DNA from 3 places in the Rhizobium sp. N621 genome. Region 2 is predicted to be linked to each of the others. Evidence: predicted binding sites of a transcription regulator. Region 2 holds the regulator's gene; each other region holds the start of a gene.
What was found. Region 2 encodes PhoB, which activates phosphate uptake and scavenging genes when phosphate is short. Its sites were predicted from a motif close to TGTCATNNANCTGTCAT; they were not measured.
Positions count from the first base shown of each region.

Region 1: the regulator PhoB is predicted to act here: its motif matches at 1,783-1,799, upstream of AMK00_RS15995 (DUF1045 domain-containing protein).
Region 3: the regulator PhoB is predicted to act here: its motif matches at 2,252-2,268, upstream of AMK00_RS12030 (UDP-2,3-diacylglucosamine diphosphatase).

Region 1 is NZ_CP013495.1:3,285,452-3,289,731, forward strand. Features, by position in the region: gene puuE (allantoinase PuuE) at 1-886, opposite strand, end outside; gene AMK00_RS15995 (DUF1045 domain-containing protein) at 1,000-1,707, opposite strand; gene AMK00_RS16000 (NAD(P)/FAD-dependent oxidoreductase) at 1,822-3,000, opposite strand; gene mnmD (tRNA (5-methylaminomethyl-2-thiouridine)(34)-methyltransferase MnmD) at 2,999-3,727, shown strand; gene AMK00_RS16010 (response regulator) at 3,754-4,280, opposite strand, start outside.
Region 2 is NZ_CP013495.1:555,273-559,552, reverse strand. Features, by position in the region: gene AMK00_RS02745 (GcrA family cell cycle regulator) at 288-821, shown strand; gene phoB (phosphate regulon transcriptional regulator PhoB) at 1,182-1,865, opposite strand; gene phoU (phosphate signaling complex protein PhoU) at 2,026-2,739, opposite strand; gene pstB (phosphate ABC transporter ATP-binding protein PstB) at 2,784-3,599, opposite strand; gene pstA (phosphate ABC transporter permease PstA) at 3,614-4,280, opposite strand, start outside.
Region 3 is NZ_CP013495.1:2,471,753-2,476,032, reverse strand. Features, by position in the region: gene AMK00_RS12045 (FAD-binding oxidoreductase) at 1-616, shown strand, start outside; partial or broken gene AMK00_RS12040 (histidine phosphatase family protein) at 796-1,533, opposite strand; gene AMK00_RS12035 (hypothetical protein) at 1,721-2,053, opposite strand; gene AMK00_RS12030 (UDP-2,3-diacylglucosamine diphosphatase) at 2,300-3,142, shown strand; gene AMK00_RS12025 (MFS transporter) at 3,307-4,280, shown strand, end outside.

The DNA.
Region 1 (4,280 bases), 1.7 Mb from region 2:
CGGCGATCTCGATGCGGCGCGGAATCCAGACCTTGTCATGCTTCAGTACATATTCGATGAAGCGCTTCAGAGCGGCTGCCCGGCCCGGACGCCCGACGAGACGGCAGTGCAGGCCGACCGACATCATCTTCGGGCTGCCGTCCTTGCCTTCCTGATAAAGCGTGTCGAAAGCATCCTTGAGATAGGTAAAGAACTGGTCGCCGGCATTGAAACCCTGCGGCGTGGCGAAACGCATGTCATTGGTTTCGAGCGTATAGGGGATGATCAGAAAGGGCTTCCCGTCGACGCCTTTCACCCAGTAGGGCAGGTCGTCGGCGTAGGAATCGGAGGAATAAAGGAAACCGCCCTCTTCCTGCACCAGTCGCAGCGTGTTGTCGGAAGGTTTGCCCTGATACATCCCGTAGGGCCGTTCGCCGGTGAGTTCGGTATGCAGGCGCACGGCTTCGAGAATGTGCTTGCGCTCCAGATCCTCGGGGAAATCCTTGTATTCCAGCCAGCGATAACCGTGGCTGGCGATCTCCCAACCGGCCTCCTTCATGGCGGCGACGGCTTCGGGATTGCGCGCCATCGCCAGCGTCACGCCGTAGACGGTCGCCTGCACCTTTAGACCGGTGAACATCCGCCAGAGCCGCCAGAAGCCGGCGCGCGAACCATATTCGTAGATCGATTCCATGTTGAGATTGCGCTGCCCCGGCCAAGCGGCCGCGCCGACGATCTCCGACAGCAGGTTTTCGGACGCCGGATCGCCTTCGAGGATGCAGCTTTCGCCGCCCTCCTCGTAATTGATGACGAACTGCACGGCGACGCGGGCGTCGCCCGGCCACTTCGGATCGGGCGTCTGACGCCCGTAGCCGACGAGATTGCGCGGGTAGGTCTCGGATACCATCAAATCACCTTCTGAAAGACGAAGGAACGGTATCATCCGCAGCCGGAATGTCGAGACGGAAACTGCACAGCAGGATTTCTCTTTTCGACACAACCACTTAGATCGACATCTGCTCAGGCGATCCTGCGCGCGCTGACCTTGCCCATCGGGTGGAGCGAGTGAACGCGGAAGGGACCGCCAGTGCCCTCCTCGATCATCAAAGCCACATTCGAAACCATCACCGGCTCCCTCAGGACGGGCTCGAAGATCGTTCCCAGCACTGGCTCGATGCGGGACATATCGATCGCGTTGATGGGGCCTGTCACCGGCATATGGAAGCGGAACTCCTCCATCACGTAAGGATTGCCCCAACGATGCAGATTGGCGAATTGCGCCGCCGACAACCCATCGGGATCGCTTCGTTCGATATCGGCCTCACTCAGCGGCGCCCGGAAACGATCGAATTCCTGAACGATGGCCGAAGCCAGATACTGGATCTGCTCACAGGGGGCGCTCGGCATCAGGCTGTAGAAATTGCCGAGCCGGGCGATTTCGAGACGTGGAATCTGGAAAGGGGCGTATGTCCCGGCAAATCGCATGAGATCGCGCAAGAGTTGCGACTCGGATGCGTCGGCGGACAGGTGAAAAGGCGCCTTCAAAACACCGTGAAAACCATAGCGCCGCGGTACGGCGGTATAAAAGGCGATCTCATGGATGCCGAGGCCGCGGACGGCCGGAGGCTCCACCATATCGCCCGAAAACACGTTTCGGCCAAGCCAATTGGCGGCCATGAGCGACAGGGGATCGCTCGCCGGAGGCGTGAAGCAAATGGCATAGCGCATGCAATTTCCTCCATCAAGGAAGTGAGCACCGGTAAAATCCGGTGCTGCCGATGCGCAAGCAGATAGGTGATTTGCATGACAGAATAACGAAAGGCAGCTGTATCTAATTCACGTTTAACGTGAAGCGACCGCGATGTGGCTTAAAATCGCGAAGCTTTCCGGCAGCGGAAATTGGCAATCTCTATCGCCTGCGATACAAACCGCAGCCTCCGCCAGCCGATGAGCCAGCCCGAAGCTGACCTTGAAACCGCCGGTCAGCGCGATCAGTCGGGGATGGATGGGGTGGCGGCCGATCATTGGATCGCGGTCGATGGCTTTTGGGCGAAGCCCCGCCCAACGTTCGATGACAGGGGCGCTGCGGAGCGCCGGCACGATCGCCCGCGCCGCCTCGATCAACGCGTCGAGCTGGGCATCGGTCGAGAGGGGATCGTCGAAACGGTTTTCGCTGGTGCTGCCGATCGCCGCATGCCCGCCCTCATGCGCGACGACATAGAGTCCATCGAGGAAGATCGTCGGCAACGCCGGGTCGACATCTGCTTTCAACAGCGCCGCCTGCCCTTTCACCGGCTGGCCGAGCGGCTGCTTCAAGCCCGGCGTCAGCCCCTGCAGCACGGGAAAGGACTGATAGCCGGCGGCCAGGATGCAGCGGCCGAACGTGATGATTTCGCCGCCGATCTCGGCCGTCCCGCGATCGGGATTGAGATCGGCGACAACGGCATTTTCCATGATGCGCACCTGTCTTGCCCGCCGCAGGAAGGCGACCAGCGCTGAGATCAACGAGCGGGGCGCAACACGGGCGGCGAGCGTATCGTGCACGAAACCGCTCTCGCCGGCAGAGGCCTCGACCCAGCCCTCGACATCCGGCCTGTCGAGCACATGCCAGTGGAAGCGGCGCTCGCCAGCCCGCCAGTGGCGCTCGGCATCTTCGGAATGGCCGCGGGCGATGCGGTTGAGATGCGGTTTCGGCAACGGGATCAGCCGCCCGGACCTGTTGTAGCCGGCCGAAAGCCCGGTTTCGGTTTCCAGCGCGGTGATTTCGGTTTCGAGCGAGACCAGCGCATCGAACTGGAATTGCTTTTTCTCCGACCACCGGTCCGGCATATGCGGCATCAGCGCGCCGAGCAGGCCGCCGCTCGCGCCTCCGCCCAATCTAACGGCGTCGGCGAGGATGGTGCTCATACCGCAGCGTTCGGCATGAACGGCCGCCCAGAGCCCCATGATGCCGCCGCCGACGATCAGCAAGTCGCAAGAAGATTGACCGGACGCCGGTGCAGGACTATCGGCTTTTTCCATGAGAGACGTGAACCCCGATCAGATTGGCGCGGGCGCGCCGCAGCCGCTCGAATGGCGCGACGGCGATATGCCCTATTCCACCGCCTTTGGCGATCATTTTTATTGCCAGACCGATGGCCGTCTGGAATGCGGCCATGTCTTCCTCGCCGGCAACGGCCTGCCGGAGCGTTGGAACGGCCGGCGGGCTTTTGTCATCGGCGAACTTGGCTTCGGCACCGGCTTGAACTTCGCCGAGACCTGGCGGCAATGGAAGCTTCACCGTGAACACGGCCAGCACCTTCATTTCATCTCCTTCGAGCTTCATCCGATGCGCGGCGAAGAGATCGGCCGGGCGCTCTCGCACTGGCCGGAGATCAATGCGGAACGCGAGGCGCTGACGGCGGCCTGGCCGCAAACGCCTGCCGGAACCGTCTCGCTCGATCTCGATGCCCAGACGCGGCTCAGCGTCGTCTGCAGCGCGGCACTCGACGGCGTCGCCGCGGCAAAACCCGGCTTCGACGCCTGGTATCTCGACGGTTTCGCGCCCTCGCGCAACGGCGACATGTGGTCGGAAGAGCTGATGCGTGCGGTTAACGAAAAGACCGTGGCCGGCGGCACCTTCGCAACTTACGCCGCGGCCGGCTTCGTGCGCCGCAACCTCATCGCCGCCGGCTTTGCCGTGGAACGCCGCACGGGCTTCGCCGGCAAGCGCGAAATGCTCTGCGGCACCAAGGTGCCCGCCCGATAAATCCTGCGACTGCCATTTGATGGCGATCAGTAGCTGGTGCGCTCCGGCTGCAGTTCATCCTTGCCGAGCCATAGCCGGATCTTCTCCTCCAGAAGTTCCGGGCTGATCGGCTTCGACATGTAATCGTCCATGCCGGCGTCGAGGCAGGCTTCGCGGTCGCTTTCGAGCGCATGGGCGGTGACGCCGATGATCGGCACCCGGTGGCCCTGCCCCTTTTCCCTCTCGCGGATCGTCCGGGTCGCTTCATGGCCGTTCATGACGGGCATCGAGACGTCCATCATGATGATGCGCGGCGTGTGGCTTTCCCAGGCGGCGACCGCCTCCTGCCCATTGTTGACGACCAGGAAGGAAAGCCCCGTCGACTGCAGGATCTGGGTAAACACGATCTGGTTGACCTCGTTGTCTTCGGCAACCAGCACATCGACGAATTCGGCCGCCCGCTTTTGCGGCTCGGGTGCAGTTGCAAGCGCAGGCGCCGGCACGGCCGCTTCCGCCCGCAGCCGGGCGATCTCGGCTTCCGAGGCCTGTTTGACGCGGCGGGCGCGGACGACCT
Region 2 (4,280 bases):
CTTAGCGTATGCAGCAAGCTTGTACAGGGGCACTTTCGGCCTTCAACAGGCATTATTGCAGAAATGACACGCAGAGGAAGCAAGTTGGGGAAAACTTGAAATTCGATTCATCCGGATTCCCGCGACTCTTGTCACGGAGTCAGCCTCACACTAGGTTAAAGTTCAATTACTAGACTGCATGCGGCGGAACTAGTCACCAAAATTGATCAAGCGTTTCTTGTTTCGGAGGCTTCCGGGACAACGGTGAGGGATTCTGCCATCACCAACGCAAACGGTGGAGACAGGGCATGAACTGGACAGACGAGCGGGTCGAGAAACTCAAGAAGCTTTGGGCCGAGGGACTGAGCGCCAGCCAGATTGCTGCGCAGCTTGGCGGCGTGAGCCGAAACGCCGTTATCGGCAAGGTGCACCGGCTGAACCTGCCGGGTCGTGCCAAGGCCGGCGGCACGGCGACGGCGGCGCGCACGCCGAAGCGCCAGACATCGGCGCCGCGCGCGCCGAACTACGCCTCCCGGATCACCACCCGCACCGTTACCCGCCAGCAGGGCGCAACGATGCTGAAGGAAGAGATCGAGATCGAAACGGTCGAGGAAATGGAATACGTGCCGAAGGGCAACGTGGTCGTGCCGATTTCCCGCCGCCTCGGCCTGACGGAACTGACCGAACGCACCTGCAAATGGCCGGTCGGCGATCCGCTGAAGGACGATTTCCACTTCTGCGGCTGCGAATCCCCTGACAATTCGCCCTATTGCAGCTATCATCAGAAGCTTGCCTATCAGCCGATCAACGAACGCCGCCGGGCGGCAGCGCGCGTCAGCTGAGCGGGCGACATCGTCGAGAGTGAGAAACGGGCCGAGCAGCCCGTTTTTTGTGATTAGAGTGGGGAAGCGACCTTTGTGTTTGGCAGCAAAGCCGACCACGCATTCCGTCATCCCAGGGCTTGACCCTGGGATCCACGACCAGGCACTCGGCTTCGATAATTTCCCTGCATTTGAATGCCATCGCTCCTCCCGCAGCGCCAGCCGCATGGATCCCAGGGTCAAGCCCTGGGATGACGGAGAGGAGAGGTGGTGCCTGGATGACAGAGGTGAGGTGGTGCCCGCTCATACGCCGCGCCGGTGCAATGAAGGGCCTGGGAAAGGCTGCACCGGCGGGAACGCCGACCACACACTCCCTCAGCCTCAGGCCTCCATCGAATAGCCGGCGCCGCGGACGGTGCGGATGACGTCCTGCATGTTGGAGAAATTCAGCGCCTTGCGCAGGCGGCCGACATGGACGTCGACGGTGCGTTCATCGACATAGATGTCGTGGCCCCAGACGCCGTCGAGCAGCTGCGAGCGCGAGAAGACGCGGCCCGGCGACGACATCAGGAATTCCAACAGGCGGAATTCGGTCGGGCCGAGGCGGACTTCGCGGCTCTTGCGATGAACGCGATGGGTTTCGCGGTCGAGTTCGATATCGCCGCATTTCAACACCGAGGACAGCACCTCGGGACGGGCCCGACGCAGCATCGCCTTGACGCGGGCGACGAGTTCGGGGGTCGAGAAGGGCTTGACGACATAATCGTCGGCGCCGGTGGACAGTCCGCGCACCCGCTCGCTCTCCTCGCCGCGCGCCGTCAGCATGATGATCGGCAGCCGCTCGGTTTCCGGCCGCATGCGCAGGCGCCGGCAGAGTTCGATGCCGGAGACGCCGGGCAACATCCAGTCGAGGATGAGGAGATCGGGCGTGCGCTCCTGAAGCCTGATTTCGGCCTCGTCGCCGCGCAGGATGGTATCGACTTCAAAGCCTTCCGCTTCGAGATTATAGCGAAGGAGCACGCTGAGCGCTTCCTCGTCTTCAACAACTGCGACTCTCGGGATCATGCGTGTCCGTCTCCTCGCGCACAAGCCTTAAACCGGGACGATTTAACCAGGCGTCCTGCGCAAATTCAGAAATTGGCTGCGACCTCTTTGCGCGCCCCGAACGGGCGCGCACGCAAGTGACTGGTCCGGGCGGCGGGCTCGGGCGGCTCGTTCGGAACGATTATTCCGTCGCGGCGCCGACGGTGTTGGCGCTGTCATCCTTCGGACGATCGCCTTCCGGCTGGGCGCCCGTCGCCATGTAGTAGATCGTCTCGGCGATGTTGGTGGCATGGTCGCCGATGCGCTCGATGTTCTTGGCGCAGAAGAGCAGATGCGTGCAGCTCGTGATGTTGCGCGGATCTTCCATCATGTAGGTCAAGAGCTCGCGGAACAGCGAGGTGTACATCGCATCGATCTCGTTGTCGCGCTCGCGGATGGCGGTCGCCTTGTCGGCGGCGCGCGTCGTATAGACGTCGAGCACTTCCTTGAGCTGGACGAGCGCCAGCTCGGACAGGTGCTCGAGACCGCGGGCGAGCTTGCGCGGAACGCCGGTGCTCTGCACGGCGATGACGCGCTTGGCGGTGTTCTTGCCGAGGTCGCCGACGCGTTCGAGGTCGGCGGCGATGCGGATCGAACCCATGATTTCGCGCAGGTCGGCGGCCATCGGCTGGCGGCGGGCGATGGTGACGATCGCCTTGTCGCCGATCTCGCGCTCGGTGTGATCGAGGATCACATCGTCGGAGATGACCTTCTGCGCCAGCGCCGTATCGCCGTTGACCAGCGCCCGGACGGATTCGGCGACCATCTGCTCGGCCAGGCCGCCCATTTCGGAAATCCGCCTGGAGAGGAACTTCAGATCATCATCATAGGCAGAATAAATATGTGTCGATGCCATGGGGCTTTGTCCTCGAATAACGGGAAGGCTTCGGATTGCCGCAATCAGCCGAAGCGACCCATGATGTAGTCCTGGGTGCGCGGATCGTCCGGGTTGGTGAACATCTTGTCGGTGTCGTTCTCCTCGACGAGGTTGCCGAGGTGGAACATGGCGGTGCGCTGCGAGACACGCGCGGCCTGCTGCATGGAGTGGGTGACGATGACGATCGTGTAGTTCTCGCGCAGCTCGTGGATCAGTTCCTCGACCTTGGCGGTGGCGATCGGGTCGAGCGCCGAGCAGGGTTCGTCCATCAGGATGACCTCAGGGCTGACGGCAACGGCGCGGGCGATGCACAGGCGCTGCTGCTGACCGCCGGAGAGGCCGGTGCCGGACTCGTGCACGCGGTCCTTGACCTCGTTCCAGAGGCCGGCGCGCTGCAGGCTGGTCTCGACGATCTGGTCGAGATCGGCCTTCGACTTGGCGAGGCCATGGATGCGCGGTCCGTAGGAGACGTTTTCGTAGATCGACTTCGGGAACGGGTTCGGCTTCTGGAAAACCATGCCGACGCGAGCGCGAAGTTCGACGACGTCGATATCCGGATCATAGATGTCGTCGCTGTCGAGCGTGATCTTGCCGGTGACGCGGCACCCCTCGATCGTGTCGTTCATGCGGTTGAGGCTTCGCAGGAAAGTCGACTTGCCGCAGCCCGAGGGGCCGATCAGGGCGGTTACGGTGTTTTCGCGGATGTTCAGGTTCACGTCGAAAAGCGCACGCTTCTCGCCGTAGTATACGGAGACATCCTGTCCGATCATTTTATACGGGACGTTGCTCATCTTCTGATCCAGCGCCTTTTCAACTGCAGCTTCCGTCAGCATGTTCATGATATCTACTCCGTTTACCAGCGGCGCTCGAAGCGACGACGCAAGAGGATGGCGCCCATGTTCATGACGATCAGGAACAGGAGCAGGACGATGATGGCACCCGAAGTACGTTCCACGAAGGCACGTTCGGCCTCGTTCGCCCACATATAGACCTGGACCGGCAGGGCCGTCGAGGGATCGAGCGGCGTCGTCGGCGCATTGGCGACGAAGGCGACCATGCCGATCAGGAGCAGCGGCGCGGTTTCGCCGAGCGCATGCGCCAGCCCGATGATCGTGCCGGTGAGGATGCCGGGCATGGCGAGCGGCAGGACATGGTGGAACACCATCTGCATCTTCGAGGCGCCGAGGCCGAGGGCTGCGGCGCGGATCGACGGTGGCACGGCGCGCAGTGCGGCGCGGGTGGCGATGATGATCGTCGGCAGGGTCATCAGCGTCAGCACCAGGCCGCCGACCAGCGAGGCCGAGCGCGGCAGGCCGATGAAGTTGATGAAGACGGAAAGGCCGAGCAGACCGTAGACGATCGACGGGACGGCGGCGAGGTTGTTGATGTTGACCTCGATCAGGTCCGTCAGCCTGTTCTTCGGCGCGAACTCCTCGAGATAGATCGAGGCGGCAACCCCGATCGGCAGCGACAGCGCCAGCACGATCAGCATCAGGTAGAGCGAGCCGATCAGGGCGACG
Region 3 (4,280 bases), 1.9 Mb from region 2:
TGGCAAGGAGATCGTGGTGCTCGCCATGTGCTATTGCGGGGACATGGCGGCGGGCGAAAAGGCGGCGGCTGGATTGCGCGGGATCGGAAAGCCGATCGCCGACATCGTCGGCCCAATGCCGTTCATCGGCTGGCAGCAGGCATTCGACCCGCTTCTAACGCCAGGCGCCCGTAACTATTGGAAGAGCCAGGATTTCGCCTCCCTTTCCGACGCGGCGATCGAGGTTCTCATCGATGCGGTGCGGAAGCTGCCGGGGCCGGAATGCGAAATATTCATCGGCCATGTTGGCGGCGCCGCCGGTCGCGTGCCGACCGAAGCCACGGCATTTCCACAGCGCAGTTCGCATTTCGTCATGAATGTCCATGCACGCTGGCGGGAAACCGAGATGGACGGAAACTGCGTTGGCTGGGCGCGCGAACTTTTCGAGGCAACCAAGCCGCATGCTGTGGGTACTGCCTACATCAACTTCATGCCGGAGGACGAGACCGACCGGGTCGAAATGGCTTACGGGGCCAATTATGCGCGCCTTTCGGAAATCAAGCTGCGCTATGATCCCAACAACCTGTTCCGGATGAATCAGAACGTGAAGCCGATGGCGGCGGTGCGAGCTGCGTGAAGAGCGTAGAAAACCCCGCCCCAACCCCTCCCCACAAGGGGGAGGGGCTAGGATGCCGCACCGTCCTTCTTTAACTCACCGTTTCATCCGCGGAGAGGCCGGGGTTTATCACCGTTGATGCCGCTCGTTAGTCCCTCCCCCTTGTGGGGAGGGGTTGGGGAGGGGTCTATCCGCCGCGCTTCGGGCGTCATCGTCACATCAGCGCCATATGCATCGCGCAGTCTGTCCTCCTGTCCCGGCTGCCGGTCGGCGGCCTGGTGCAGCAGTGTGGTGTCGTAGCCTTGCAGACGCGTTCCCTCGATCAGCGTGACGTCGGAATTCCCAGGATTGTCGGAGCGCTCGAACCAATCGACGGAGTGGTGCAGGAAATTCATTTCGACCGCCCGGTTGGTGACGCCATGGCCGACGATCGCGACATTGTGGTTGCCGCTTTCGGCCTCGCGCATGACGGTCTGGAGGAAGAGACGCACCCGCTGCGCCACATCTGCCCGGCTTTCGCCGTCCGGCGGCCGCGCATAGAACTTGCCGCTATTATTGCGCAGCCTCGCCCATTTTTCGAATTCCTCGGGGAATTTCTGTTTCTGCTCGGCATGGTCGTATATTTCGGTGAAGAGGCCGAAATCCTGCTCACGCAGGAGATAATCTTCCCTGACATCGCCGACGATGTTTTCCGGCAGCGCTTCGAGCAGCGCATCCTTGCTCTGGCGCGTGCGCAGAAACGGCGAATACCAGATATGCAGCTTCTGAAATCCCTGGCTCGGCAACCCTCTCAGGTACGAGGCGATGACAGCGCCTGCCTCCGCTGCCTGGCGATAGCCCCATTCCGTCAGCGGCACGTTATGATCGCCGAACTGGCGGTAGGCCTGCTCGTTGATATTGCCGAGGGATTCGCCATGGCGAACGAGAAAGAGACGCATCGGCCATCCCGCTTTTTCGGATATGAAATCGTCGTCATCATGAACGCGCTCGATCGGCAGGGCAACATCGCCGTCCGAAAGAGGGGCGAGTGTCCAGTGGCCGCTCCCCCCCCCCAATCCGCTTGGCCCGTCGAACTTGTTCACGTCGGTTTCAAAATCGACGAGCGAGAGGGCGTCTTCCGGGCTATCAGCGGCCCTGGAAGATCTTGATGAGCTTTGGCGTAAACCGGTGAGCCTTGATGTCGAGCAGATCCTGATACGTGGCGCGACCGGAGGTCGCGGCCGTCAGATATCGCTGGCAGGCGACCCTCGGAGCGTCCTTGTCGGAGGCGTTTGTCACGATCCCTGCGGTGCGACGCGCATTTGCATCGAAATCCTTTGCGCACACTTTGACGAACTCATTTCTCGCTCTCGCGCTGCCCTGCAGCAGCGTGACTGTCGCATCATAGTCCTGCTGCGTCGGTGCGCAGCCTGCAAGCAGTGCAATAGAAATCATTATTGTCGCGGTGTGGGCGCGCATCATCAATCCCCCAGGTTACGCCTTGATCGGCAGCTGCTGTTAATTTGATTCTCGGTATACGGGAAAGATCCGGAACATCGCGGCGAGAAATTATGATGATCGGATTTCCGATGTCGGTATTGCGAGCTTCGCCACCGACGAGATCGGCGTTTACCATCCGGACGGAATGGGTGGAGTCTGAAGGGCTTTTCCCCAGCTTGTCATCTTCCTGAAACACGAGTCTGGTTTTGGAAGGCTAGATGAAAGATGGGGCATGAGCGGCAGCTCGTGATAGACATGATGGAACCCAGACATTTCCGCACGCTCTTCATTTCCGATGTCCATCTCGGCTCGAAGGCCGCGAAGGCTGATTTCCTGCTGGATTTCCTGCGCTACCACGAGGCGGACACGATCGTGCTCGTCGGCGACATCGTCGACGGCTGGCGCCTGAAGCGCAGCTGGTATTGGCCGCAGGTCTGCAACGACGTCGTTCAGAAGCTGCTGCGCAAGGCGCGCAAGGGCACGCGCGTCGTCTACGTCCCGGGCAATCACGACGAATTTCTGCGCGACTTCCCGGGCATGCATTTCGGCGGCATCGAGGTCGTCGAGCGTATGATGCATGACGGCGCGGACGGCAAGAAATACCTGATCCTGCACGGCGACGAGTTCGACGTCGTCGTCCGCAACGCCCGCCTGCTCGCCTATCTCGGCGACTGGGCCTATGATACGGCGATTCGGATCAATATCCTGCTCGCGGCCGTACGCCGCCGCCTCGGTATGCCCTATTGGTCGTTCTCCGCCTGGGCGAAGCTGCAGGTCAAGCATGCGGTCAATTTCATCGGCGAGTTCGAGCGCGTCGTGGCCGAAGAGGCCCGCAAGAGCGGCGCCGACGGCGTGATCTGCGGCCACATCCACCACGCCATCATCCAGGACATGGACGGCATTCGCTACATCAACACGGGTGACTGGGTGGAAAGCTGCACGGCGGTTGCCGAACATGCCGACGGCACCTTCGAACTGATCACCTGGCGGGCGCTTGCCACCGCCGTACCGGCGCTTACCGCCGTCGAGCGTCCCGAAGAGGCGGAACTCGCCCCGCAGGCGGCTTGATTTTGGCGCCGTCGCAGTCGCGGCGGCTCTCCAGCAATTTAGCCGTTACCGCGAGGTGACAGGCCCAATTTATTTCTTAAAACGTTTCCGGACGGCTATTTCTCGCAATAGTCGCTTTCCGGGTGGTGTGTTAGGACAACGTCCAGTTTCCTTCAGGTCCACCCATGATTCCCGCTCAACATTCCTCGGGTGAGGGAGCGCCGCAGCGCTTCCGGCTGCTCAGCGCGCTGTCCTATTGCGCGCCGCTGCTCGTCAACGGCGTCGTGCTGCCGTTCTTCCCCGTTTGGCTGGAAACCCACAGTTTCAGCGACCATGAAATCGGCATCATCCTTGCCATACCAATGGTGGTTCGTGTTCTGGTGGCGCCTGTCGTCGCCATGATCGCCGACCGCCTGAAGGAGCGCGCCGACGTGTTGCTGTGGTCGGGCGGCCTGTCGCTGCTGACCGCAATCGCACTTTATTGGACGACGAGCTTCTGGCCGGTGACGATCGTCTTCGCGCTGCAGGGCGCCACCTTCGCGCCTTATCTGCCGGTCGTCGAATCGATCGTCATTTCGGGTGTGCGCCGCTGGGGGCTCGACTATGGATCGATGCGGGTGTGGGGGTCGATCGCCTTCATCATCTCGACGCTCCTCGGCGGTCAGCTGATCGGCCGGTGGGGCGGCGGCATGGTGCTCGTCGTGATGGTGTTCGGCTTCACGATGACCGTGGTGATGGCGATCTTCTGTCCGCGGATCGGACCGACGCGGCGGCGCGGCCAGCCGATCGATCTTCCGGCCGCCACCGGGCGCGGTCTGAGCGAGCCGCATTTGCTGCTGCTTCTGATCGGCGTCGCCATCCAGCAGTCGAGCCATGCGGTGCTTAATGCTTTTTCCTCGATCTATTGGCATCAGCTCGGCTTTTCCGGCACGCAAGTCGGCCTGCTCTGGAGCGCCGGCGTTGCCTCGGAGGTGACGGTGTTCTTTCTGTCGAAGCGTCTCAATCGGCGCTTCAGCGCTTGGACGCTTATCCGCTTCGGCTGCGCCGTCAGCGTCTGCCGCTGGATCCTGTTTCCCATGAACGCCGGTTTTGCCGGCTTCTTCCTGCTGCAATGTTTCCACGGCTTCACCTATGCCTTCGTGCACACCGGCGTGCAGCG